One region of the Stenotrophomonas capsici genome, then DNA from elsewhere that is predicted to be linked to it. Evidence: riboswitches for the same ligand, from Rfam matches in the RefSeq annotation. Region 1 holds a riboswitch; the other holds the start of a gene.
The links. Region 1 has a riboswitch for glycine ahead of gcvP (aminomethyl-transferring glycine dehydrogenase). Riboswitches for the same ligand answer to the same signal wherever they lie in the genome.
Positions count from the first base shown of each region.

Region 2: it holds a riboswitch for glycine, as region 1 does, so the genes downstream of both, VA603_RS06330 (trimeric intracellular cation channel family protein) here and gcvP (aminomethyl-transferring glycine dehydrogenase) in region 1, are expected to answer to the same signal.

Region 1 covers NZ_JAYFUH010000061.1:48,181-60,367, forward strand. The annotation lists gene VA603_RS02080 (nitroreductase family protein) at 1-477, shown strand, start outside; gene VA603_RS02085 (MBL fold metallo-hydrolase) at 739-1,650, shown strand; gene VA603_RS02090 (M1 family metallopeptidase) at 1,809-4,466, shown strand; gene gcvP (aminomethyl-transferring glycine dehydrogenase) at 4,724-7,588, opposite strand; glycine riboswitch at 7,699-7,807, opposite strand; gene VA603_RS02100 (multidrug effflux MFS transporter) at 8,135-9,355, shown strand; gene VA603_RS02105 (hypothetical protein) at 9,426-9,842, shown strand; gene VA603_RS02110 (hypothetical protein) at 10,205-10,636, opposite strand; gene VA603_RS02115 (M2 family metallopeptidase) at 10,971-12,187, opposite strand, start outside.
Region 2 covers NZ_JAYFUH010000074.1:793-12,009, forward strand. The annotation lists partial or broken gene glnE (bifunctional [glutamate--ammonia ligase]-adenylyl-L-tyrosine phosphorylase/[glutamate--ammonia-ligase] adenylyltransferase) at 1-789, opposite strand, end outside; gene scpC (succinyl-CoA:acetate CoA-transferase ScpC) at 1,073-2,587, shown strand; glycine riboswitch at 2,736-2,825, shown strand; glycine riboswitch at 2,839-2,943, shown strand; gene VA603_RS06330 (trimeric intracellular cation channel family protein) at 3,032-3,649, shown strand; gene VA603_RS06335 (YegP family protein) at 3,798-4,136, opposite strand; gene VA603_RS06340 (GIY-YIG nuclease family protein) at 4,259-4,519, opposite strand; gene VA603_RS06345 (hypothetical protein) at 4,538-4,981, opposite strand; gene VA603_RS06350 (3-deoxy-7-phosphoheptulonate synthase) at 5,136-6,209, opposite strand; gene trxC (thioredoxin TrxC) at 6,566-7,006, shown strand; gene VA603_RS06360 (YkvA family protein) at 7,025-7,402, shown strand; gene VA603_RS06365 (LysR family transcriptional regulator) at 7,698-8,603, shown strand; gene VA603_RS06370 (acetate--CoA ligase family protein) at 8,911-11,046, shown strand; partial or broken gene VA603_RS06375 (hypothetical protein) at 11,043-11,217, shown strand, end outside.

The DNA of each region.
Region 1 (12,187 bases):
TCGGCCTTCAACGCGCAGTCCTCGCGTGCGGTGATCCTGTTCGGTGCCGAGAGCCAGAAGTTCTGGGAGCGTGCCAAGGACGAACTGCGCAAGATCGTCCCGGCCGAAGCGTTCGCCGCCACCGAAGGCAAACTCAACAGCTTCGCCGCCGGCGCGGGCACCGTGCTGTTCTTCGTCGACACCGACGTGGTCAAGGGCCTGCAGGAGCAGTTCGCCCTGTATGCCGACAACTTCCCGGTCTGGGCCGAGCAGTCCAACGGCATGGCGCAGTTCGCGGTCTGGACCGCGCTGGCCGACGCCGACATCGGTGCCAGCCTGCAGCACTACAACCCGCTGGTGGACCAGGGCGTGCGTGAAGCCTGGGGCGTGCCGGCCCATTGGACCCTGCGCGCGCAGATGCCGTTCGGTTCCAACGAGGCCCCGCACGGCGAAAAGACCTACATGGAAGACGAAGCCCGCTTCAAGGTGTTCGGCTGATCCTCGTCGGCACGACGCTCTCCCCCGCGCGTTGATGCAAGCCGGATGGCCCGCCAGTTCGCTGGCGGGCTTTTTTGTGGGCGTGCATCGGGGCACGCGCCGGCCGTTTGACGGCCCGCTAACCGTTGCCTTGCCAGCATTGCCGGCCTGCACGCACCACTGCACGCTGCCGCCCACCGTCGCGGCGGTGTCGATCCGAACCCGGGAGACCCCATGAAGCTCAAGACGAACCCCCAACACCTGCTGCCGTTTGGCCTGTTGCTGACCACGGCCCTGCTGGCGGCCTGTGACCGGAATGCGCCGGCCACGACGGATGCCCCACAGGTCCCGGCGGTGGCCGCCGGGGAAGCGGTGACGCCTGCGCCGGCGCCCTTGTCGGTGGAGGTGTTCAACCCGGGTGAGCGCGCCATCTTCGCGGTGTCCTCCGAACTGGTCAGTGGCGCGCGCGAGGCCATCCTGGTCGATGCGCAGTTCTCCACCGCCGAGGCCGCCCAACTGGTGGAGAAGATCAAGGCGTCCGGCAAGCAGCTGACCACCATCTACATCAGCCACGGCGACCCGGACTTCTATTTCGGCCTGTCCACGCTGCATGCCGCATTCCCGGACGCGCGGATCGTTGCCACGCCGCAGACGGTGGCGCACATCCAGGCGACCAAGGACGCCAAGCTGAAGGTGTGGGGGCCACAACTCGGCGCGAACGCGCCGGCCGAGCTGCTGGTGCCGACGCCGCTGCAGGGCGACACGCTGACGCTGGAAGGGCAGGCGCTGAAGGTCATCGGCCTGGAGGGCCCCAGCCCAGAGCGCACCGCACTGTGGGTGCCGTCGATCCGCACGGTGATGGGCGGCGTGCTGGTGGATGCCGGGCAACATGTGTTCATGGCCGATACGCAGACGCCGCAGTCGCACCAGGACTGGCTGGCCGCGCTGGAGCGCATCACCGCGCTGCAGCCGGCGCGCGTGATCCCCGGCCACTACGCCGAAGGCGCGCCGCAGGATCTGGCCGCGGTGACGTTCACCGCCGACTACATCCGTGCCTTCGACGAGGAGGCCGCCAAGGCGAAGGATGCCGCGCAGTTGGTCGAGGCCATGCAGAAGCGCTATCCGGCCCTGAAGGGCGCCGACTCGCTGGCGCTTAGTGCCAAGGTGGCCAAGGGTGAGATGGAGTGGAAGTAATCGCCGTTGCGTCGTGATGATTTGAGATCCACGGCGCCGCCGGCAACGCGTGCATCGGCGCCGGTATGACTTCCGGCGCTGTCGGCACCCCTGGGCGAAGCGGATGATCGGCGCACTGTCGTTCATCCCTATGTTTCTTCCGTCCAGGAGAAGACTTGATGCGTTGCTCCCTTGCTGCAGCCATTGCGGTGGCGTTGGCCACTGTTGCCGTTCCTTCGTTCGCGCAGGTCGCTCCCTCGGCGCCGGGCGTCGCCGAGATCACCACCCAGCTGCCGCGCACGGCCAAGCCGCTGCACTACCGGGTGGAGATCACCCCGCATGCGGAGCAGATGCGTTTCGACGGCAAGGTGAGCATCGACATCGAGGTGTTGTCGGCCACCGACCGCATCGTGCTGCAGGCCGCTGCGCTGGAGTTCGGCGACAGCCGCCTCAGTGATGGCGGCAAGGGCCAGCCGCTGGTCGCCAAGGTCAGCGTCGATGCCGACAACCAGACCGCCACCTTCGCCTTCGACAAGCCGCTGGCACCGGGGCGCTACACGCTGAGCACCGCGTACCGCGGCACCATCAATACCCAGGCCAACGGGCTGTTCGCGCTGGATTACCCGACCGACTCGGGCAAGAAGCGCGCGCTGTTCACCCAGTTCGAGAACTCCGATGCGCGGCGCTTCATCCCCTCGTGGGACGAGCCGGGGTTCAAGGCCACCTTCGACCTGACCCTCAACGTGCCCAGCGCGCAGATGGCGGTGAGCAACATGCCGGCCACCGCCACCCGCGAGCTGGGCAACGGGCTCAAGCAGGTGGTCTTCCAGACCACGCCGAAGATGTCGACCTACCTGCTCTTCATGTCGGCCGGCGAGTTCGAGCGCAGCGCCGTCACCGCCGACAACGGCACCGAGATCGGCGTGGTGGTGCCGGCCGGCAAGCTGTCGCAGGCGCAGTTCGCGCTGGACGCCAGCCGTGACGTGATCGCCGAGTACAACGACTACTTCGGCGTGCCGTATCCGCTGCCCAAGCTCGACAACGTGGCCGCGCCGGGCGGCAGCCAGTTCTTCAGCGCGATGGAGAACTGGGGCGCGATCTTCACCTTCGAATACGCGCTGTTGCTGGACCCGGCGGTTTCCAGCGTCTCGGACAAGCAGGCGGTCTTCAGCATCGCCGCGCACGAGATCGCGCACCAGTGGTTCGGCAACCTGGTGACCATGGCGTGGTGGGACGACCTGTGGCTCAACGAAGGCTTCGCCACCTGGATGGAAGGCCGCACCACCCGCAAGCTGCATCCGGAGTGGGACCTGAACAACGTCGACGCCGCCATGACCAGCCGTGGTGCGATGGGGCGCGATGCGATGGCGACCACGCATCCGATCGTGCAGCACGTGGCCACCGTGGAGCAGGCCAGCCAGGCCTTCGACGGCATCACCTACGGCAAGGGCGCGGCGGTGATCAGCATGTTCGAGGACTACGTGGGCAGCGACGCATGGCGCGATGGCGTGCGCAGCTACGTGCGCGCTCATGCCTACGGCAATGCGGTCACCGATGACCTCTGGCGCGAGATCGCCAAGGCGGCGCCGGACAAGCAGTTCATCGAAGTGGCACACGATTTCACCCTGCAGCCGGGCATCCCGCTGATCCGCAGCGCCAGCGCCTGCATCGACGGCAAGACGCGGGTGACGCTGCAGCAGGGCGAGTACACCATCGACCGCAAGGACAAGCAGCCGTTGCGCTGGCGCGTGCCGGTGACCGTGCGCGGCGCCGACGGCAAGGACGTGCGTACCCTGGTCGACGGCAGCGCCACCGTCGACCTGCCGGGCTGCGCCGGGCCGGTACTGGTCAACGCCGGGCAGAAGGGCTACTACCGCACGCTGTACTCGCCGGAGCAGTTCAAGGCATTGAGCGACGGCTTCGAGCGCCTGCCGGTGGTCGACCAGCTCGGCGTGATGATGGATGCCAGCGCGCTGGCAGCCGTCGGCCTGCAGCCGGAGGCCGATACGCTGGACCTCACCGCCAAGGTGGCCGGCGATGCGCCGCCGGACCTGTGGCAGCGCGTGTCGCGCACGCTGGGTGGGTTGGACGACCTGTTCGAAGGTGATGCCACGCGCCAGGCGGCATTCCGCAAGTACGCCTACGCCCGCCTGGAGCCGGTGCTGGCCTCGCTGGGCTGGGATGACCGGGATGGCGAATCGGCGCAGACGCGCCAGCTGCGCGGCGGCCTGATCGCCATGCTCGGCGCGATGGACGACCCGCAGGTGATCGCCGAAGCGCGCCGCCGCTTCGCCGCCTTCCTGGCCAAGCCCGAATCGCTGTCGCCGGAGTTGCGCCGCACCGTGCTGGGCGTGGTCGCACGACACGCCGATGCCGCGACCTGGGAGCAGTTGCATGCCCTGGCGAAGAAGGAGACGTCCTCGATGGTGCGGGACCAGTACTACCACCTGCTGGCGCAGAGCAAGGACGTGGCGCTGGCGCAGCGTGCACTGGACATGGCCTTGACCGAAGAGCCGGGCGCGACCAACGGTGCCGGCATGATCGGCGGCGTGTCGCGCGAGCACCCGGACCTGGCCTTCGACTTCGCGGTGGCCAACCGCGAGAAGGTGGAGACGCTGGTGGACGGTACCTCGCGGGCAGGCTACTTCCCGCAGCTGGGGGCCTCGGCCGACAACCTGCAGATGGTCGACAAGATCAACGCCTTCGCCGACAAGTACATCGCCGCCACCTCGCGCCGCGATGCGGAGACGGTGATCGCCGGCATCCAGACGCGGGTGAAGCTGCGCGCCGAGCGCAAGCCGCAGGTGGATGCCTGGTTGCGGAAGAACGGGTATTGAGAAAATGGGGGCTGAGTTGTTGCGGTGAAGCGGTGACGCGGCCCTCACCCCAACCCCTCTCCCGCAGGCGGGAGAGGAGCTCAGTTCCCTGCAGGTTGAAGCATTACTCGCAATTGCTGCTTTGAAGCCCCTCTCCCGTGTACGGGAGAGGGGTTGGGGTGAGGGCAGCTTCTAGCTCTCAGCCCCCAGCGCCCAAACAAAAAGCCAGCCGGTTCGCACCGGCTGGCTTTGTCACATCAGGCCAACGCAGAAGCCGATCAGGCTTCCACGTCTTCCTTGTACGCATCCACCGGGATGCAGGCGCACATGATGTTCTTGTCGCCGTACACGTTGTCCACGCGTGCCACCGGCGGCCAGTACTTCTGCAGCTTCAGCGACGGCAGCGGGAAGGCGGCCAGTTCGCGCGGATAGGCGTGGGTCCACTCGCTGGCCGACACCGCGCCGGCGGTGTGCGGGGCGTGCTTGAGCGGGTTGTCCTCGCGGTCCAGGCGACCGTCCTCGATGGCCTGGATCTCCTCGCGGATCTGGATCATCGCGTCGATGAAGCGGTCCAGCTCGTGCTGCGATTCGCTCTCGGTCGGCTCCACCATCAGCGTGCCGGCGACCGGGAAGCTCAGGGTCGGGGCGTGGAAGCCGAAGTCGATCAGGCGCTTGGCCACGTCCTCGGCGCCGATGCCGGAGGTCTTCTCCAGCGGACGCACGTCCAGGATGCACTCGTGTGCCACCAGGCCGTTGCGGCCGGTGTACAGCGTCTTGTAGTGCGGGGCCAAGCGCTTGGCGATGTAGTTGGCATTGAGCAGTGCCACCTGGGTGGCCTTGCGCAGGCCGGCGGTGCCCATCAGGGTGATGTACATCCAGCTGATCGGCAGGATCGAGGCGCTGCCGAAGCTGGCCGCGCTGACCATGCCGACCGGGCCGTTGTCACCGAGCTTGCCCGGCAGGTACGGGGCAAGGTGCGACTTGACCGCGCACGGGCCCACGCCCGGGCCGCCGCCGCCGTGCGGGATGCAGAAGGTCTTGTGCAGGTTAAGGTGCGACACGTCCGAGCCCCACTTGCCGGGCTTGGCCACGCCGACCAGGGCGTTCATGTTGGCACCGTCGGTGTACACCTGGCCGCCATGCTGGTGGATGATCTGGCAGATCTCGACCACCTCTTCCTCGAACACGCCGTGCGTGGACGGGTAGGTCATCATGATCGCGGCCAGGCGGTCGCTGTACTTCTCGGCGTTGCGGCGGATGTCATCGACATCGACGTTGCCGTTGGCATCGGTCTTGGTGACCACCACGGTCATGCCGCACATCTGCGCCGAGGCCGGGTTGGTGCCGTGCGCCGAATCCGGGATCAGGCAGATGTCGCGATGGCCTTCGCCGCGCGAGCGGTGGTAGGCGCGGATCGCCAGCAGGCCGGCGTACTCGCCCTGCGCGCCGGAATTGGGCTGCAGGCTCACCGCGTCGTAGCCGGTGCATTCGACCAGCATCGCTTCCAGACCGTCGATCAGCTCCTTGTAGCCCTGCGCCTGGTCGGCCGGTGCCAGCGGGTGGATGTTGGCGAACTCCGGCCAGGTCACCGGGATCATCTCGGCGGTGGCGTTGAGCTTCATGGTGCAGCTGCCCAGCGGGATCATGGTGCGATCCATCGCCAGGTCCTTGTCGGCCAGCGAGCGCAGGTAGCGCAGCATCTCGTGCTCGCTGTGGTGCGTGTTGAACACCGGGTGGGTCAGGAACGCACTGGTGCGCAGCAGGCCCTTGGGCAGGGCATCGGCGGTGGCGGCGTCCAGTGCATCGACGTCGACCGTGGCGCCAAACAGCTGGCCCAGCGCGACGATGTCGGCGCGGGTGGCGGTTTCGTCCAGGCTGATGCCGACCGCGCCTGCATCGATCACGCGCACGTTGATGCCCGCGGCCACGGCCTTGGCCTGTACCGCCGCGGCGTCGACGCCGGTGACGTGCAGGGTGTCGAAGAAGTCATTGCCGACCGCAACGCCAGCGGTACGCAGTGCGCTGGCCAGGATCGCGGCCAGGCGGTGGGTGCGGCGGGCGATGCGCAGCAGGCCTTCCGGGCCGTGGTAGACGGCGTACATCGAGGCCATCACCGCCAGCAGCACCTGGGCGGTGCAGATGTTGGAGGTGGCTTTCTCGCGGCGGATGTGCTGCTCGCGGGTCTGCAGGGTCAGGCGGTAGGCCGGCTTGCCTTCGGCATCGACCGACACGCCGATCAGGCGGCCCGGCATCGAGCGCTTGTAGGCGTCACGGCAGGCCATGAAGGCCGCATGCGGGCCGCCGAAGCCGAACGGCACGCCGAAACGCTGGCTGTTGCCGATGGCGATGTCCGCGCCCCATTCGCCGGGAGCGGCGATCAGGGTCAGCGCGAGCAGGTCGGTGGCCACGGCGACCAGGCCCTGGCGGGCATGGATGGCCTCCACCAGCGCCTTGTGGTCACCGATGTGGCCGGTGGTGTCGGGGTACTGCAGCAGCACGCCGAACACGTCGGCGGTCATGGCTTCGGCCGGGGTGCCGACCTGCAGCTCGATGCCCATCGGCTCGGCGCGGGTGCGTAGCAGTTCCAGCGTCTGCGGGTGCACGGCGTCGTGCACGAAGAACACCTTGGACCTGGACTTGGCCGAACGCTTGGCCAGGGTCATCGCCTCGGCGGCAGCGGTGGCTTCGTCCAGCAGCGAGGCGTTGGCGATCTCCATGCCGGTCAGGTCGGCGACCAGGGTCTGGAAGTTGATCAGCGCTTCCATGCGGCCCTGCGAGATCTCCGCCTGGTACGGGGTGTAGGCGGTGTACCAGGCCGGGTTTTCCAGGATGTTGCGCAGGATGACGTTCGGCGTGTGGGTGCCGTAGTAGCCCTGGCCGATGAAGCTGCGCAGCACCTTGTTCTTGCCGGCGATGGCGCGGATCTTGGCCAGCGCCTCGACCTCGGTGAGCGATTCGGGCAGCGCCAGCGGTGCCGGCGACTTGATCGAGCCCGGCACGATGGCGTCGGTCAGGGCTTCAAGCGAATCATGGCCAACGGTGCGCAGCATCTGCGCGATTTCTGCATCGTTGGGGCCGATGTGGCGGTCGACGAACGCGGAGGAGTGTTCGAGTTCGCGCAGCGAAGGGGTGTTCTGGGTCATGGCTGACGTCCGGAGAAGGCATGCAGGGCTGGGGCGGTGAGCCAGGCAAGCACCGGTACGGCCCCGCTGCCGCGCAGGCGGCATCACGGCCGGCAAGCCGGTGGCTTGCCTCGCGCCCCTCTGTCCTTTTGCCTGAGAGTTTGGAAGCAACGCGACGAGGATCGTGTGCTTCGTGCCCCTTCGGCGCCGGATTGAACCGGTCTCTCCAGAGTTTTGGTGCAGGTGGTATCGGGCCTGAGCGATTTACGGGCGTTTGCGCCTTCGGCAGCGGGGTCAGCCGCTTCTCCCACCGTGTTCGTACAGCCCGCCGATTATAGCCCGGGGCAGACCTGCGCACCGGCTTAGATTACCATTCCGTTCCCGGCCCGAAGATCGCGCGTTGCACGCGGTGGGCGGGGAGGCCGGTACCGCGGGCTGACGCGGGTTCATGTCCGGATAAACAGGCGCGATATGGCCGCGCGGCGTTACCGTGTCCGGCCCTGTTCATTTTTCCCTCCCGCACCGGTCTGCCTGCCGGTGCCGATGCACGTTGTTCCACAGGAAGCCATGAAAGCAAGCAAGCAGGTTTCGCTGCGACGGATCGCCGCGCTGGTGGCCGGGTTGTCGATGTTCGGCCCGTTCGCCATCGACGCGGTGTTCCCCGCGTTCCCGCAGATCGGCGCGCAGATGGGCGCCGACAAACTGGCCATGCAGCAGGTCATCAGCGTCTACCTGCTCACCTATGCGCTGATGAGCCTGGTCCACGGCGCGCTGTCCGATGCGCTGGGCCGCAAGCGGGTGATCATCGGCGGGCTGGTGGTGTTCATCCTGGCCTCGATCGGCTGCGCGCTGTCGCGCGACATGGGCTCGCTGCTGCTGTTCCGCGGCCTGCAGGGCCTGTCCGCCGGCGTGGGCTACATCATCGGCCGGGCGGTCATCCGTGACCTGTACGACGGCGACGACGCCCAGCGGCTGATGAGCCAGGTGTCGATGATCTTCTCCATCGCCCCGGCCATCGCCCCGATCATCGGTGGCTGGCTGCTGGGCTGGAGCCATTGGCAGGGCATCTTCTGGTTCCTGGTGGCGTTCTCCACGCTGCTGCTGGTGGTTACCTGCCTGTGGCTGCCGGAAACCCACCCGCCGCAGGCCCGGCTGAGCCTGCGCCCGGCACGGCTGGCCCAGGATTACTGGAGCATCGCGGTCAACCCGCGCTTCCTGCGCCTGGCCCTGGCCGGCTCGCTGGGCTTTGGCGGGCTGTTCCTGTACATCGCCTCGGCACCGGCCTTCATCCTGGACCTGCTGCACCTGAACGAGCAGCAGTTCGCCTGGTTGTTCATCCCGACCATCGGCGGCATGGCGCTGGGCGCCTATGCCTCCGGCCGCGCGGCCGGGCGCATCGCCGGCGCGCGCGCGGTGCGGATCGGCTATGCGTTCATGGCGGTGGCGGCGGTCTACAACATTGCCTACAACGCGCTGGCCCCGCAGATGAGCGTGCCGTGGGCGGTGCTGGCGCTGACCCTCAATTCGTTCGGCGTGGCGCTGATCTTCCCGATCCTGAGCCTGGCGATCCTGGACATGTACCCGCGCCAGCGCGGCACGGCCTCCTCGATGCAGGCCTTCAGCACGCTGGTGACCAATGCGGTCATCGCCGGGGTGTTGTCGCCGCTGCTCAGCCGCAGTGGCCTGAGCCTGGCCATCGGCGCGGCGTTGTTCGCGCTGGGCAGCGGGCTGATGTGGAAGTGGGAGCGCATCAGCCAGCGTGCCCAACGCAACACCCCGGCGGCCTGATCCATCTTCACCCCCGATCGGGGACACTATCCCTGCCGCCATCAGCGGCGACGGCAAAGAGCACACCACGATGTCGATTCAATCCAAGGGCCGCCGCGAGGCGAAGAAGAAGCTGGCCGAGCGCGCCCGCAACCAGGCCGAGGCCAACCCGGCACCGAAGGCCAAGGTCGAGCCGCACGCCGAACTGCGTGACCAGCAGCGCAGCCTGCTGGCGGGCATCGTCCGCCGCGACGGCGAGTGGGTGCTGGGCATGGACGGCAAGATCGCCGGCGAGACCACCAGCGCCGCACGCGTGCTGGCGCTGATCATGCAGGCCGCCGAATGGCACGAGAACAACAACACCCCGGTGCGCCTGATGTATTCCGACGCACTGAAGGACGCCGCGCACGCGGAGGTGGCCGAGCAGGGCATCGATTTCGACACCTACAAGCGCAACCTGGCCGGTGAGCTGGGCGTGGGCGCGAAGCGCGCCGCTGGCACGCATTGAGCGTCTGCGGGGAAGTTGCCGGATCAGCGAAGGCGCCGAGGGCGCCTTTGTTGTTTCTGCGGCAGGCGTGTCACCTGGAGCGGCAGGCCCATCCCTTCAAGGTGCAGCGATGTCGCCCCTGTGCCGGTGATCTCGCATGGGGCGCCGGCATTGCCCGTTGAAGCGGCACGGATGTCGAAAAAAGCGTCAGTCATGCCGCTTCGGATGGCACGCATCGGGAGGGATGTGCCAGCGATGCCGCGGGAAGTGGCAACGATGCCGGGAAAAGCGGCAACGATGACGCCATGGGCCCCGACGGCACGCCGACCCGGTTGCCAGGGATCCGCAGGAGCGGCCTTCCATCCAGCCGCCTGGCCCGGTAATCAGTCCTCTTCGATCCGCATGCTGCCCAGCACCTGCTCGGCCTTGGCCTGCAGGTTCGGGTCGCGGTGAGCGTCGGTGTAGCGGTGGTAGTAGCGCAGCTCGTAGCCAACATCGGCGTAGCGCGGCGAACCGCAGGACAAGGTGTATTGCTCGGCCCATTGCCGTTGTCCATCGGCGGCGGGTTGCCGCAGCTCAAGCCGCAGGTGGATGCTGGCGCAGCGCTTGTCCGCCGGGTATTCCCTTACCTGCAGGTGGTTGATGGTGGCGACGGGACTGTTGGAGAAGTCCTGCTCCAGCTTGCGCCGGATGTTCTCGATGTAGCCGGAAAGGGGCTGGTCGGGACATCGGGCCGGGTCATGTAGGCCTCGATCTTCCTGCTGTCGGTGGTCGAGCCCGCGTTCCAGTCGACGCTGAGGTTTGCGCTGCCCCACTTGTCCTGTTTCCAGTCCTTGCCCGCCGGCGGTGTGAACGTGAAGCCGAAGGCGCGATCGCGTTCGGTGTAGCCGACGCGGAGGGGCTCGGTGTGTTGTGCCGCCCATCCGGCCGCAGTGTGCGTGGCGAGCAGGAGGAAAAGCACGGTGCGTGCTGCAGGGGGCATTCGGGTCTCCAGGAGTAGGCGGGCAAGATGTTCATGCCAATGCGGGCTGTCAATGTCGGGCCGGTGGAGCCTGTCCCGCATCCGCATGATCTCCGTCATGCGCCTGACCGTGGATGAACGAAGGGCGCCGAAACGGCGCCCTTCGTGGTCAACCTGGTCCGTCGTGTTTACGGCGTGGTCGTCGGTGCCGCGACGGCCGCCGGCGGCGCGGCCGTCCAGCCGCACATCTGGCCTTCGTTCTGCTGCTTCAGCCATTCCTGCAGCGGGGCGAAGTATTCCAGCATCGGGCCGGCGTCGAGCTTGTCGTTGCCGGTCAGCTCCTTGAGCGTGGCCTGCCACGGCTGGCTGGAGCCCTTGCTCAGCATCGCCCAGAACTTCTGGCCGGCTTCCTTGTTGCCATAGAAGCTGCACTCGTTGAGCGGGCCGGTGTAACCGGACGCATCGCACAGGCCCTTGTAGAACTGGTACTGCAGGATGCGCGCCAGGAAGTAGCGCAGGTACGGGGTGTTGCCCGGCACGTGGTACTTGGCGCCGGCGTCGAAGAACTCCTCGCCGCGTGCGCTGGCCGGGGCCACGCCCTGGTACTGGGCCTTCAGCTCCCACCACTTCTGGTTGTACTGGTCCGGCTTGATCGAACCGTCGAACACGCCCCAGCGCCAGCGGTCGATCATCAGGCCGAATGGCAGGAACGACACGCCGGACATTGCCATGCGCATCTGCGCGTTGATGGTGGCCTCGCGGCTTTCCTGCTGCGCACCGACCAGGCCGATCGAGTTCAGGTACTTCGGCGTCATCGCCAGCACGATGGTGTCACCGATGGCCTCGTGGAAGCCGTCGTTGGCACCGCCCTGGAACAGCGGCGGCAGCGGGTTGTAGGCCAGGTCGTAATAGATATGGCCCAGCTCGTGGTAGATGGTGGTGAAGTTTTCCTCGGTCGGGGTGATGCACATCTTGGTGCGCACGTCCGGGCCGACATCCTTGCCGTCACCGCCCATGTTCATGTCCCAGGCGCTGGCGTGGCAGACCACGTTGCGGTCCATCGGCTTGATGAACTGGGTGTTCTGCCAATAGCTCTCCGGCAGCTTGGGCATGCCCAGCGACACGTAGAAGTCCTGCGCGCGCTCGGTCATCTGCCGGGCGGTGGCCAGCTCCGCGTCACGCTGTGCCTTGAAGCGGCTCGCCGGGTCGCTGCCACCGGCCTTGGCCAGGGCGGCGCTGAGGTTGGTCTGGTACTGCTTTTCCAGCGCGGCGGTGATGTCCAGGCTGCCCGCGTTCGGGTACGGCGCGGTCATGTCCCACAGGTTGCTCCAATCCTGCTGCCACATGTTGCCGGTCAGGTGCGCGGCGATCATGCCGCCGCCAACTTCCGCCTTGTCCTTGCCGT
Region 2 (11,217 bases), on a different contig from region 1:
GCGCGCCTTGATCCAAGCATAGCGCTCCCAGTCGCGGCCCTCGCGCTGGAAGTACTGGTCCATGCCGGCGAACGACAAGGCCACCCGCCCCGCGGTGCCGAATGGGCGCAAGCGCAGGTCGACGCGGTGGCAAAAGCCTTCGGCGGTGGTTTCATCCAGCAGCCGGGCCAGGCGCTGGCCCAACCGCGCGAAGTACTCCTCGGCCGCCAGCGGACGCGCGCCGTCGGACTCGCCGCCTTCCGGGTAGGCGTAGACCAGGTCGATGTCGGAGGAGAAATTCAGCTCACCGCCGCCGAGCTTGCCCAGCCCGAACACCACCAGCCGCTGCACGCCGCCGTCGGCGCTGCGCACCACGCCGTGGCGGCTGGCGAATTCCTGCTCCAGCGCGGCCAGCGCCAGCTGCAGGCAGTCCTCGGCCAGCCGGGTGGCCCCGGCCAGGGTGGCGTCCACGTCATCCAGCCCCTGCAGGTCGCGCCAGATCAACCGGGTGGAGGCCGCCGCGCGGTAGCGGCGCAGCTGGGTGGGCCAGGCGGTGGGCTGCAGCGGGTCCAGTCCGGGCAACGGGACCGGGGCCGGATCGGGGGCCGCCAGCCGCTCCAGCAGCTCCGGCTGCCGGCACAGCGTGTCGATGGCGAAGTCGCTGGCGATGGCCAGCCGGCGCAGCCCCGCCTCGATGTCCGGCGGCGGCGGCCAGCGCGCCGGGTCCGGCAACGCCAGCTTGAGGCGGGCCAGGGCCCGGTCAATCACCGGGGCAACGTATTCAGGAACTGCGGCGGGGGAATTTTCCATCCGTCGATTCTGGCATCTGCGCATGCCAGCGATCGCCATCTGCGGCGATCGGCCATTAAAAAAGCCCGCTGACAGCGAACTGTCAGCGGGCTTTGCTCCCTCCCCCACGTCGGGATGCAGGGCGATCGTGCGGCCTGCCGAAGCAACTTGCACGCTGCAGTGCAAAACAGTACTTGGCGGTACAAGAGCCTGCGCGCCACAAAAACCATCCCACCAAGGTAGAACCCCCCTGCCCCGCGGGAAGGGCGATAATCCACGGTCCCCACAACAACCCGTAGTCGTCATGTCTGTCGAACGCATCCTGGACGCGCGCCTGCGCGACCGCATCGTCTCCGCCGAACAAGCCGCGGCGCTGATCCAGCCGGGCGAAACCGTCGCCATGAGCGGCTTCACCGGTTCGGGCTACCCCAAGGCGGTGCCGATGGCGCTGGCCAAGCGCATCGAGGACGTGCATGCGCAGGGCCTGCCGTTCCAGATCAAGCTGATGACCGGTGCCTCCACCGCGCCCGAACTGGACGGCGCGCTGGCCAAGGCCGACGGCATCGCCATGCGCATGCCGTTCCAGACCGACCCCGATGCCCGCAAGCGCATCAACGACGGCAAGCTGGACTACATCGACATCCACCTCTCGCACGTCGCCCAGCATGTCTGGTTCGGCTTCTATGGCGAGATCGATACCGCGGTGGTCGAGGTTTCGGCCATCCGCGCCGACGGCGCGCTGGTGCCGTCCACCTCGGTCGGCAACAACAAGACCTGGCTGGACCTGGCCAAGAAGGTGATCATCGAGGTCAACGAGTGGCAGCCCGCCGACATCGAGGGCATGCACGACATCTACTACGGCACCGCGCTGCCGCCGCACCGCAAGCCGATCCCGCTGATCCACGCCAACGACCGCATTGGCCAGACCACGCTGGACGTGGACCCGGACAAGATCGTGGCGGTGGTGCGTACCAATGGCCCGGACCGCAACAGCCCGTTCAAGCCGATCGACGAGGACAGCCGCCTGATCGCCGGCCACCTGATCGAGTTCCTCAAGCACGAAGTGGCCAAGGGCCGCCTGCCGCACAACCTGCTGCCGCTGCAGTCGGGCGTGGGCAACATCCCCAACGCCGTGCTCGCCGGCCTGGCCGACAGTGGCCTGCGCGGACTCAGTGCGTTCACCGAGGTGATCCAGGACGGCATGCTGGACCTGCTCAAGTCCGGCGTGCTCGAGTACGCCTCGTGCACCGGCTTCGCGCTGAGCCCGGAGGCGAACGAGGAGTTCAAGCGCAACATCCGGTTCTACCGCGACCGCATCATCATGCGCACGCAGGAAATGTCGAACCACCCGGAGCTGGTGCGCCGGCTGGGCTGCATCGGCATGAACGGCATGATCGAGGTGGACATCTACGGCAACGTGAACTCCACCCATGTCATGGGCAGCCGCATCATGAACGGCATCGGCGGTTCGGGCGACTTCACCCGCAACGGCTTCCTGTCCACCTTCCTGAGCCCGTCGATGGCCAAGGGCGGCAGCATCTCGGCGATCGTGCCGATGGTCAGCCACGTCGACCACACCGAGCACGACGTCTCGATCATCGTCACCGAGCAGGGCCTGGCCGACCTGCGCGGCCTGCCGCCGCGTGCCCGCGCCCGCCAGGTGATCGACAACTGCGCGCACCCGGGCTACCGCGACCAGCTCAACGACTACTTCGACCGCGCCTGCCGCGACAGCTACGGCAAGCACACCCCGCACCTGCTGCCCGAAGCGCTGTCCTGGCACCAGCGCTACATCGACACGGGCAGCATGAAGGCCTGAGCAACGCCCGCGGCAGCGGGCATGCAGTCGCAGCACCGAAGCAGCCGACGGCCCCGCCGCCGGCTGTTTTCATGTGGGAGCGGGGGCACCGACAGGCGCGGACTGCCAGATCCGGCCAGTTCATGCTGCAACGCAGCAGTTACACTGGCACCCGGATGCAGGAGAGAGGCGCCACGCTGGCGCCCGCCGAAGGCGCAGGCTCCCATGATCGCTCAGGCCGGTGGGCTGGAATCCCACCAACCATGCATCCGACACGCCGAGCTGGAGAGAGGTCGCCGGACACCGTCCGCGCGATCCGCCGAAGGGGCACGCGGCCATCACCGCTGAACTCTCAGGCACAAGGGACAGCGGGAGCGGCACCGGTCAACGCAGTCCCATCCTTGCCCAGGCAAGGGTGGCGGCAGGCGCATGGCCGGCCCCACCGCTCTGCCAGGAACCCACAGCATGCTGCTTTCCCTCATCTACCTGATCGCCATTTCCGCCGAAGCCATGACCGGCGCGCTGGCCGCCGGCCGGCGCCGCATGGACCTGTTCGGCGTGGTCATGATCGCCTGCGTCACCGCTCTGGGCGGTGGCTCGCTGCGCGACATCCTGCTCGGCCACTACCCGCTGGGTTGGGTGAAACACCCCGAGTACCTGGGCTTCACCGTCTGCGCGGCGCTGGTCGCCACCTGGCTGGCGCGCTGGATGCACCACTTCCGCAGCACCTTCCTGGTGCTGGACGGGCTGGGCCTGATCGCCTTCACCCTGATCGGCTGCGCCATCGCGCGCGAGGCCGGGCATGCCCCGCAGATCGTGCTGATCGCCGGCACGCTGACCGGCGCGTTCGGCGGCGTGCTGCGCGACATCCTCTGCAACGAGGTGCCGCTGATCTTCCAGAAGGAGCTGTACGCGATCATCTCGCTGCTCACCGGTGCGGCCTACCTGCTGTTGCTGCACTGGCAGGTGGCCGACGACACCGCGATCGTGTGCTGCCTGGTGGGCGGTTTCGCACTGCGCCTGCTGGCCATCCGCTACCGCTGGGAGATGCCCAAGTTCGTGTACCAGGACGAGGTGCATTGAGCTGGCTGGTGCTGCCCTCACCCCAACCCCTCTCCCGCGTGCGGGAGAGGGGCCAGGTTCACGACAGTTTGAAGTGATCGGCGCAACTGCAGTTTCAAAGCCCCTCTCCCGCACGCGGGAGAGGGGTTGGGGTAAGGGCAAAACCCAACTACCCCGCCGTCTTGTCCTTCACCGTCGTGCTCGGCCCGTTGCCCTTGACGCTGGTGATGCCGGCTTCGCGCGCGGCCTGCGATGCGTACAGCTGGCTGCTGCCGATCACCTGGTGGTTGGCGGCCTTGAGATTGAAATGGTGTCGACCATCGCTGCTGGTCTTGCGCTCGTAATGCGCTTCATCGGGGCTGTTCTTCTGCACCGAGGCGATGCCGTTCTCGGCCGACGCGCGCGTGGTGTAACGCTCGCTGGTGAGGATCACCTCGGCGTTGCCTGCCTTGAGCACGAAGTAGAACTGCCCGTCCTTGCTCTTCTCCAACTCGTACCAACCTGCCATCACGAACCCTCCGCTTGAGGACGATGCCGACATGCCGCTGGACAGCCGCATGCGTGGCTGTGGTGCCCGGCTGCCCGGGCGTTGGCGCCGCCCGGAACGGCGGCTGCAAGCCAGACTCTACCTCAATCCCCGGCCCGCTCCAGCCACGCCAGCTTGTGCTGGCGGGGGAGCTGTTTGATCTGCCATTCCGCGCGCGAGGCGGCGGCACGGTCGGCGTACGGGCGCATGCCCAGTACCCGCAGCGGCGGGTGCGCGCGCGTGTAACGCGCGCCCTTGCCGGCCAGATGGGCCTGGAAGCGCGCCTGTACATCGGTGCTGATACCCGCGTAGTAGCTGCCATCGCGGCATTCCAGCAGGTACAGGAACCAGGCACCGTTACCCACGCGCGCTCCCGCCCGCTGTTACAGGCTCGCCGCGTCGGCGATCTTGCACAGGCCTTCACCCACCGCCTTGTTGGAGGTCAGCTGGCCGCCCTTGATGCTGAAACGCACTTCAACGCGGATGGACCCGTCGTTCTGGCGGCGCACGGTGGTGCGCAGCGGCACGGTGGAGCCACCACCACCGCGTACCGTCTGCTCGGCGGCGATGTAGCCGGTCTGCTCGTTCGGCGAGACACCCACCAGCCCCTCGGCCTCGATCGCGGCCACGGTCTTGCGGAAAGCCTCGGGGTAGCTGATGCCTTCGTGGTCGGTGGAGGCCAGGAACTGCTTGCCGGTGGTGAAGCCACCGCTCACCGCCAGGTTCTGCAGGCAGCCACTGCCCGAATCCACGACTTCCCTCTTGGCCATCGCCACGGTCGGCACCAGCATCATTGCCAGCACCATACTGCACGTACGGATACGCATCACTTCCTTCTCCATAAGCGGTGATTTCTAGGCTTCCTGCCGCGTGAGGCGCTCTCCCCTGAGACCACAGCAGGCGGGAGGCATTGCGCCTCCCGCCGCGTAAATTACTTGGACTGGCCGGTGCGTGCCAGTGTGGCTGTCACGCTTGGCCCAGTCAGGCGGCCGCTTCCAGCTGTGCCTGGCGGCGCCCACGCACGGCCTCGGCCAGCCGCTCAAGCACCTGCACGGTGCTGTCCCAGTCGATGCAGCCGTCGGTGATGCTCTGCCCGTAGACCAGCGGCTGGCCCTGGACCAGCTCCTGGCGGCCGGCCACCAGGTGGCTCTCGATCATCACCCCGACGATGCGCTGCTCGCCGCCCTCCAGCTGGCCGGCGATGTCCTCGATCACGCGCGGCTGGTTCTCCGGCTTCTTGCTGCTGTTGGCGTGGCTGGCGTCGATCATCAACCGCGCCGGCAGCTGCGACTTGCCCAGCACCTCGCTGGCCGCCTGCACGCTGGCCGCGTCGTAGTTGGGCGCCTTGCCGCCACGCAGGATCACGTGGCAGTCCGGGTTGCCCTGGGTGGCCACGATGGCGGTGCCGCCCTCCTTGGTCACCGACAGGAAGTGGTGCGGGTGCGAGGCCGCGCCGACTGCGTCGGCGGCGATCTTCACGTCACCGGTGGTGCCGTTCTTGAAGCCCACCGGGCACGACAGCCCGGAGGCCAGCTCGCGGTGCACCTGGCTTTCGGTGGTGCGCGCGCCGATCGCGCCCCAGGCCACCAGGTCGGCGATGTACTGCGGCGAGATCACGTCCAGGAACTCCACGCCCGCCGGCAGGCCGAGGCGGTTGATGTCGCGCAGCAGGCCGCGCGCCAAGCGCAGGCCCTTGTTGATGTTGAAGCTGCCGTCCAGGTCCGGGTCGTTGATCAGGCCCTTCCAGCCAACCGTGGTGCGCGGCTTCTCGAAGTACACGCGCATGACGATCTCCAGCTCGCCGCCGAGCGCATCGCGCAGCGGGCGCAGGCGCTGGGCGTACTCCATCGCCGCGACCGGGTCGTGGATGGAGCACGGGCCGACCACCACCGCCAGGCGATCATCCTCGCCATGCAGGATGCGGTGCAGCGCGGCGCGGGCGTCGGCCACGGTCTGCGAGGCCTCCTCGTCGCAGGGCAGCAGCGACAGCAGCTGGGCCGGCGGGGTCAGCGGTTCAAGTTTGCGGATGCGCAGGTCGTCGGTGTGGGGGGGCATTGCGGGGGTCTCCAATCCAGATCGTGAAGGGTGTGGCCCCAGCGCTGGCGGCATGAAAAAAGCCGCCAGGTTGGCTGGCGGCTTTTCGGGAATGCGTCTGAAGGTTTCTTCAGGGTGAGCGCAGTCCTTCCTCCGCCAGCGGCTTCGGAAAGTAATACCAAAAGTAAAAGCTGGCGCGGGCTGCGTTCATGGGCTGCATTGATAACACGCTTTTTTGTGCAATGCGACAGTTACAGCCGCAACGGACGCGGCGGTGGTTTCGTTCATCCAGCGCCGTTGCGGGCCGCCCCCGGTCGCCCGCGCTTCACCCCGGCGGCCACATACTGCAGCGCAGTCCACTCCTGTCCCACATGCCGATGAGCACCCCGAGCCCCGACCTGCTGCAGATCGCCTGCCCGCACTGCAATGCCATCAACCGCGTGCCGGGCACGCGGCTGGCGCAGTCGCCTGCGTGCGGCCGCTGCCACCAGGCCCTGTTCACCGCTGTGCCGATCGCCCTGGATGATGCTGCCTTCCAGGCACATGCGCAGCGCTCGCAGATTCCGCTGCTGATCGACTTCTGGGCGGCATGGTGTGGCCCCTGCCGGCAGATGGCACCGGAGTTCGCCAAGGCTGCCGCGCAGCTGGAACCGCACATGCGGCTGGCCAAGGTCGACACCGAGGCGCAGCCGGCGCTGGCCGCGCGCTTTGCCATCCGCAGCATCCCGACCATGGTGCTGCTGCAGGGCGGGCGCGAGATCGCGCGCCAGTCCGGCGCGATGTCGGCCAGCCAGATCGTGCAGTGGGCCCGTCGCTGACGACGGCATCGAACACACATGGCAGGTCTGCGCCAATGGGCCAGGGAGCTGAAGCGACAGACGCTGGTCGTCTACTTCGTGGCGCGCGACCCGCGCACGCCATGGCCGCTGCGCCTGCTCGCCCTCGGGATCGCGGCGTATGCGCTGAGCCCCATCGATCTCATCCCGGACGTCATCCCGCTCCTGGGCTATCTCGACGACCTGGTGATCGTGCCGCTCGGTCTGCTGCTGGTGCTGCGCCGGGTGCCGGCAGAAGTACTCGATGACGCCCGGCAGCGGGCTGCGGCCGCGGCGACACGGCCGGTCAGCCGCGCCATGGCCGCCATCATCGTGGTCGTCTGGATCGCATCGCTGACGGCGCTGGGGGCATGGCTCTGGCGGTCGATGCCGGCCTGATTCCTGCCGGGACGTGCGTTCGCGCGTAGCAACCTGATCCAGGCGATGCCGTGCGTTCATCGTTGGAGCGAACCACGGTCGTTGGCGTCCGGCTGTTGCCGCAGTACACCGTGGCAAGGCCGTTGGTGTGGCGTTGTTTCCTGACGGAACAATGGCGACTGTAACCCCGTTGTCCCGAAACAGAACGGTGGAAACCACGCAGGAATGCGGGCCACGCGTGGTTGGCGATGCCGCGCATTACAGCTGCCGGGCGACTCCCCATACTGGACTGCCCCATCGCCACTCCGCCACGCGCATGCGTACCGAATCCCGGTTGCTCCAGATGTTCGTCGCCGTGGCCGACGCGCTGTCCTTCACCCGCGCGGCCGACGCCCTGCACGTTGCCCAGCCATGGCTGTCCGCGCAGATCCGCAAGCTCGAACGACAATTGGGCTTCGAGCTGTTCATCCGCGACAGCCGGCGCGTCGCGCTGAGCGAACAGGGGGCCGCGCTGCTCGCGCCGGCACGGGCGGTGATGCAGGCACTGGATGCGTTCAACGCCGGCGCGCTGCTGCTGCGCCGGCAGCAGGAGTGGCCGCTGCTGCGGATCGGGCTGCCACCGTATTCGCACCTGTTCGCCGAACGCGTGGTGCTGCTGGAACGTTTCGCGCAGATCCATCCACGGCTGCGCATCGAGACCGTGGTCGGCTGGAGCCCGGAGCTGGTCGAGAAGGTGGCCGACGAGAAGCTGGACATGGCATTCGTCGTTGGCGAGGTGATCGATCCGGCACTGGAGTACCGGGTCGTGGCCCAGTCCAGCTGCGAACTGCTGTGCCGCCGGGACGACCCACTGGCACAGCTCGACGTGGTCAGCGACCGCGACCTGCACGACAGGACGGTGCTGGTCTTCGAGCGTGCCCTGAACCCACCGCTGTACGACCAGTTGTTCAACGGTCCCAAACGCGCCGGCGCGGTGTTGCGCGTGGACCACGAAATGATGAGCGACCTGTGGCTGGAGCACATCCTGGCCAACCGGGCGCTGGGCCTGAACTTCATCCGCCGCCCCCCCGCGCAGTTGCAGGAGCAGCTCTGCGCACGGCCGATGATCGACCAGCGCCCGGTGCTGCTGCGGCTGGCGCGCCGCCGCGGCACTCCCCATCCGGCCACGGAACTGTGCTGGCGCATGGCATCGGCGTTCGAGGGCATCGCCGATGCCGGCTGAGCGCCGCGGGCAAGAGCAAACACGTCTGGATGGCCATGCTTTTCGTATTGGACGCGTCCCCCGCCGTTTCCGATAGTGCATTGCATGCCGCGTCTTCTTGAACCTGTTCACGTCCTGCACGGACACGTCCGAACAACGGGCCGGGCGCATGCCGCCCAGGCGCGTGAACAGCTTCAAGCCGGCGCATGGCGTGCGCCCCCTCAGGTGTCCTGACCTCATCCGCTACCGCACGTGGCACGCGCGTCCGTTCCCGCGCGGGCAACAACCGTCGCGTGCCGGCGGCGCCCGATTGCACGAGAACTCCCCCATGAATGCACGATTGAATGCACACGCCGATGCGCCTGCCTCGCTCGATGGGCTGCTGCGCCCCCGCGCCATCGCGCTGGTCGGCGCCACCGAACGCTCCCGCTGGTCCAACGGGGCATTCGCCAACCTCGGCGAACTCGGCTACGCAGGCCAGGTACACGTGGTCAACCCGCGCGGCGGCCATATCCACGGACTGCGTGCCGCCGCCTCCTGCCGGGCGATCGGCGAACCGGTGGACGCGGCACTGCTGATGGTGCCGGCGCACGCCATCGAGGATGCCTTCGGCGACCTGCACGAGGCGGGCATCGCCAATGCGGTGATCCTGACCTCCGGTTTCGCCGAGACCGGCGAGGATGGCGCACGACGCCAGGCCGCGCTGGCGGGCCTGGCACGGCAGCATCAGGTCAACCTGCTCGGGCCGAACTGCCTGGGGCTGATCAACTACATCGACCGCATCGCGCTGTGGACGATCGGCCTGCCTACCCGCCTGACCGGCAATGTCGCGCTGATCTCGCAGAGCGGTGCCACCGCCAGCTACATCGCCGACCATGCCGGCCGCCAGGGCGTGGGCCTGAGCTACATCGTCTCCACCGGCAATGAAGCCGACCTCAGCGTGGCACGCCTGGTCGACTACATGGTCGATGACGAAGCCACCCGGGTCATCTGCCTGTTCCTGGAAACCACGCGCGACACCGCGACGCTGGCAGCCGCCGCGCGGCGCGCCTTGGCCGCCGGCAAGCCGGTGGTGGCGTTGAAGATCGGCACCAGCCCGGTCACCGCGAAAGCCGCTCAGGCGCACACCGGCTCGCTGGTCGGCGATGACCGGGTGTTCGACGCCGCCTGCCGGCAGCTGGGCATCATCCGCGTACATTCGATCGACGACCTGGTGGCCACCGCCGCATTGCTATCCCGCCTGCGTCCGCGCGGTGGTGCCAACGTCGCCGCCATCGCCATTTCCGGCGGTATCTGCGAGATCGCCGCCGACCGCGCCGAAGCCAGCGGCCTGGCACTGCCCGAGCTGTCCGTGCGCAGCCGTGATGCGTTGGACGAAGTGATGCCGTCCTTCGGCACACCGCACAACCCGCTGGATCTCACCGGCGCGGCCATCCTCGACCCGGCGCTGTTCGCGCGCAGCATCAAGGTGCTCGACCAGGACCCCGACATCGGCCTGATCGCCTGCCTGTACGACCTGCCCACCGAACCCCGCCATGGCTACAGCCAGCAGGTGATCCAGCAGGTGGGGCAGGCGTTCTCCGCCGCCAGCACGCCCGGCGTGCTGCTCAGCATCGCACCGCGACCGGTGCCGGATTTCAGCCGGATGCTGGCCGAGCACCATGGCCTGGTCTATCTGGGCGTGGGCCTGGACCGCGGCGTGGCCGCCATCGCCCAGGCCCAGTGGTGGGCACGACAACATCCTCTTTCCCCGCAGCCATCCCGCACCGCGTTGCCGGCCGGCGAAGACGTGCAACGCCCGCGGTCGGAGCGGGAGACGCTGGATTTCCTGGTGACCCAGGGCGTGCCGGTGGTGCCGGCGCGGATGGCGACCGACCCGGTGCAGGCGCAGGGCCATGCCGCCAGCTTCAACGGCCCGGTGGTGCTGAAGATCGCTTCGCCCGACATCGCCCACAAGAGCGACGTCGGCGGCGTGTGCCTGGACGTGGCCGTCGAAGAAGCCGCCGATGCATACCAGCAGGTGCGCCATGCGGTTGCGTCCGCGCGGCCCGATGCACGCATCGATGGCGTGCTCGTTTCGCCGATGCGCCGCCACGGCATCGAGCTGCTGGTGGGCGTGGTGCGCGACCCACAGTGGGGGCCAACACTGGCGGTCGGCCTGGGCGGGGTCTGGGTCGAACTGTTCAAGGACAGCAGCCTGCGCCTGTTGCCGGTCGGCGCCGAGGATGTGCTGGCAATGCTTGGCGAGCTGCGCTGCTCGGCGCTGCTCGATGGGTATCGCGGCGGGCCGGTCGTGGACCGTCGTTGGCTGGCTGAAGTGATCGCGCGCATCGGGGATGCCGCCCTCGCCCTGGGGCCGGACCTGGCCTCACTGGAGGTCAATCCGCTGCTGGCCAGCGGCGGGCGGATCGAGGCACTGGACGGCCTGGTGGTCTGGAATACCCCAGTGGAGCCGGCCCAGTGAGCAGCCCTGCCACCCAACCGGTGATCGTCGGCATCGGCGAATGGCTGGACCGCCCGGCCGATCCACGCGACGGGCTGGAGCCGGTCGACCTGATGCTGCGTGCCGCGCGCGTGGCCGAGGACGATGCACGTGCACCGCTGCTGCAGCAGGTCGATTCACTGGACGTGGTCA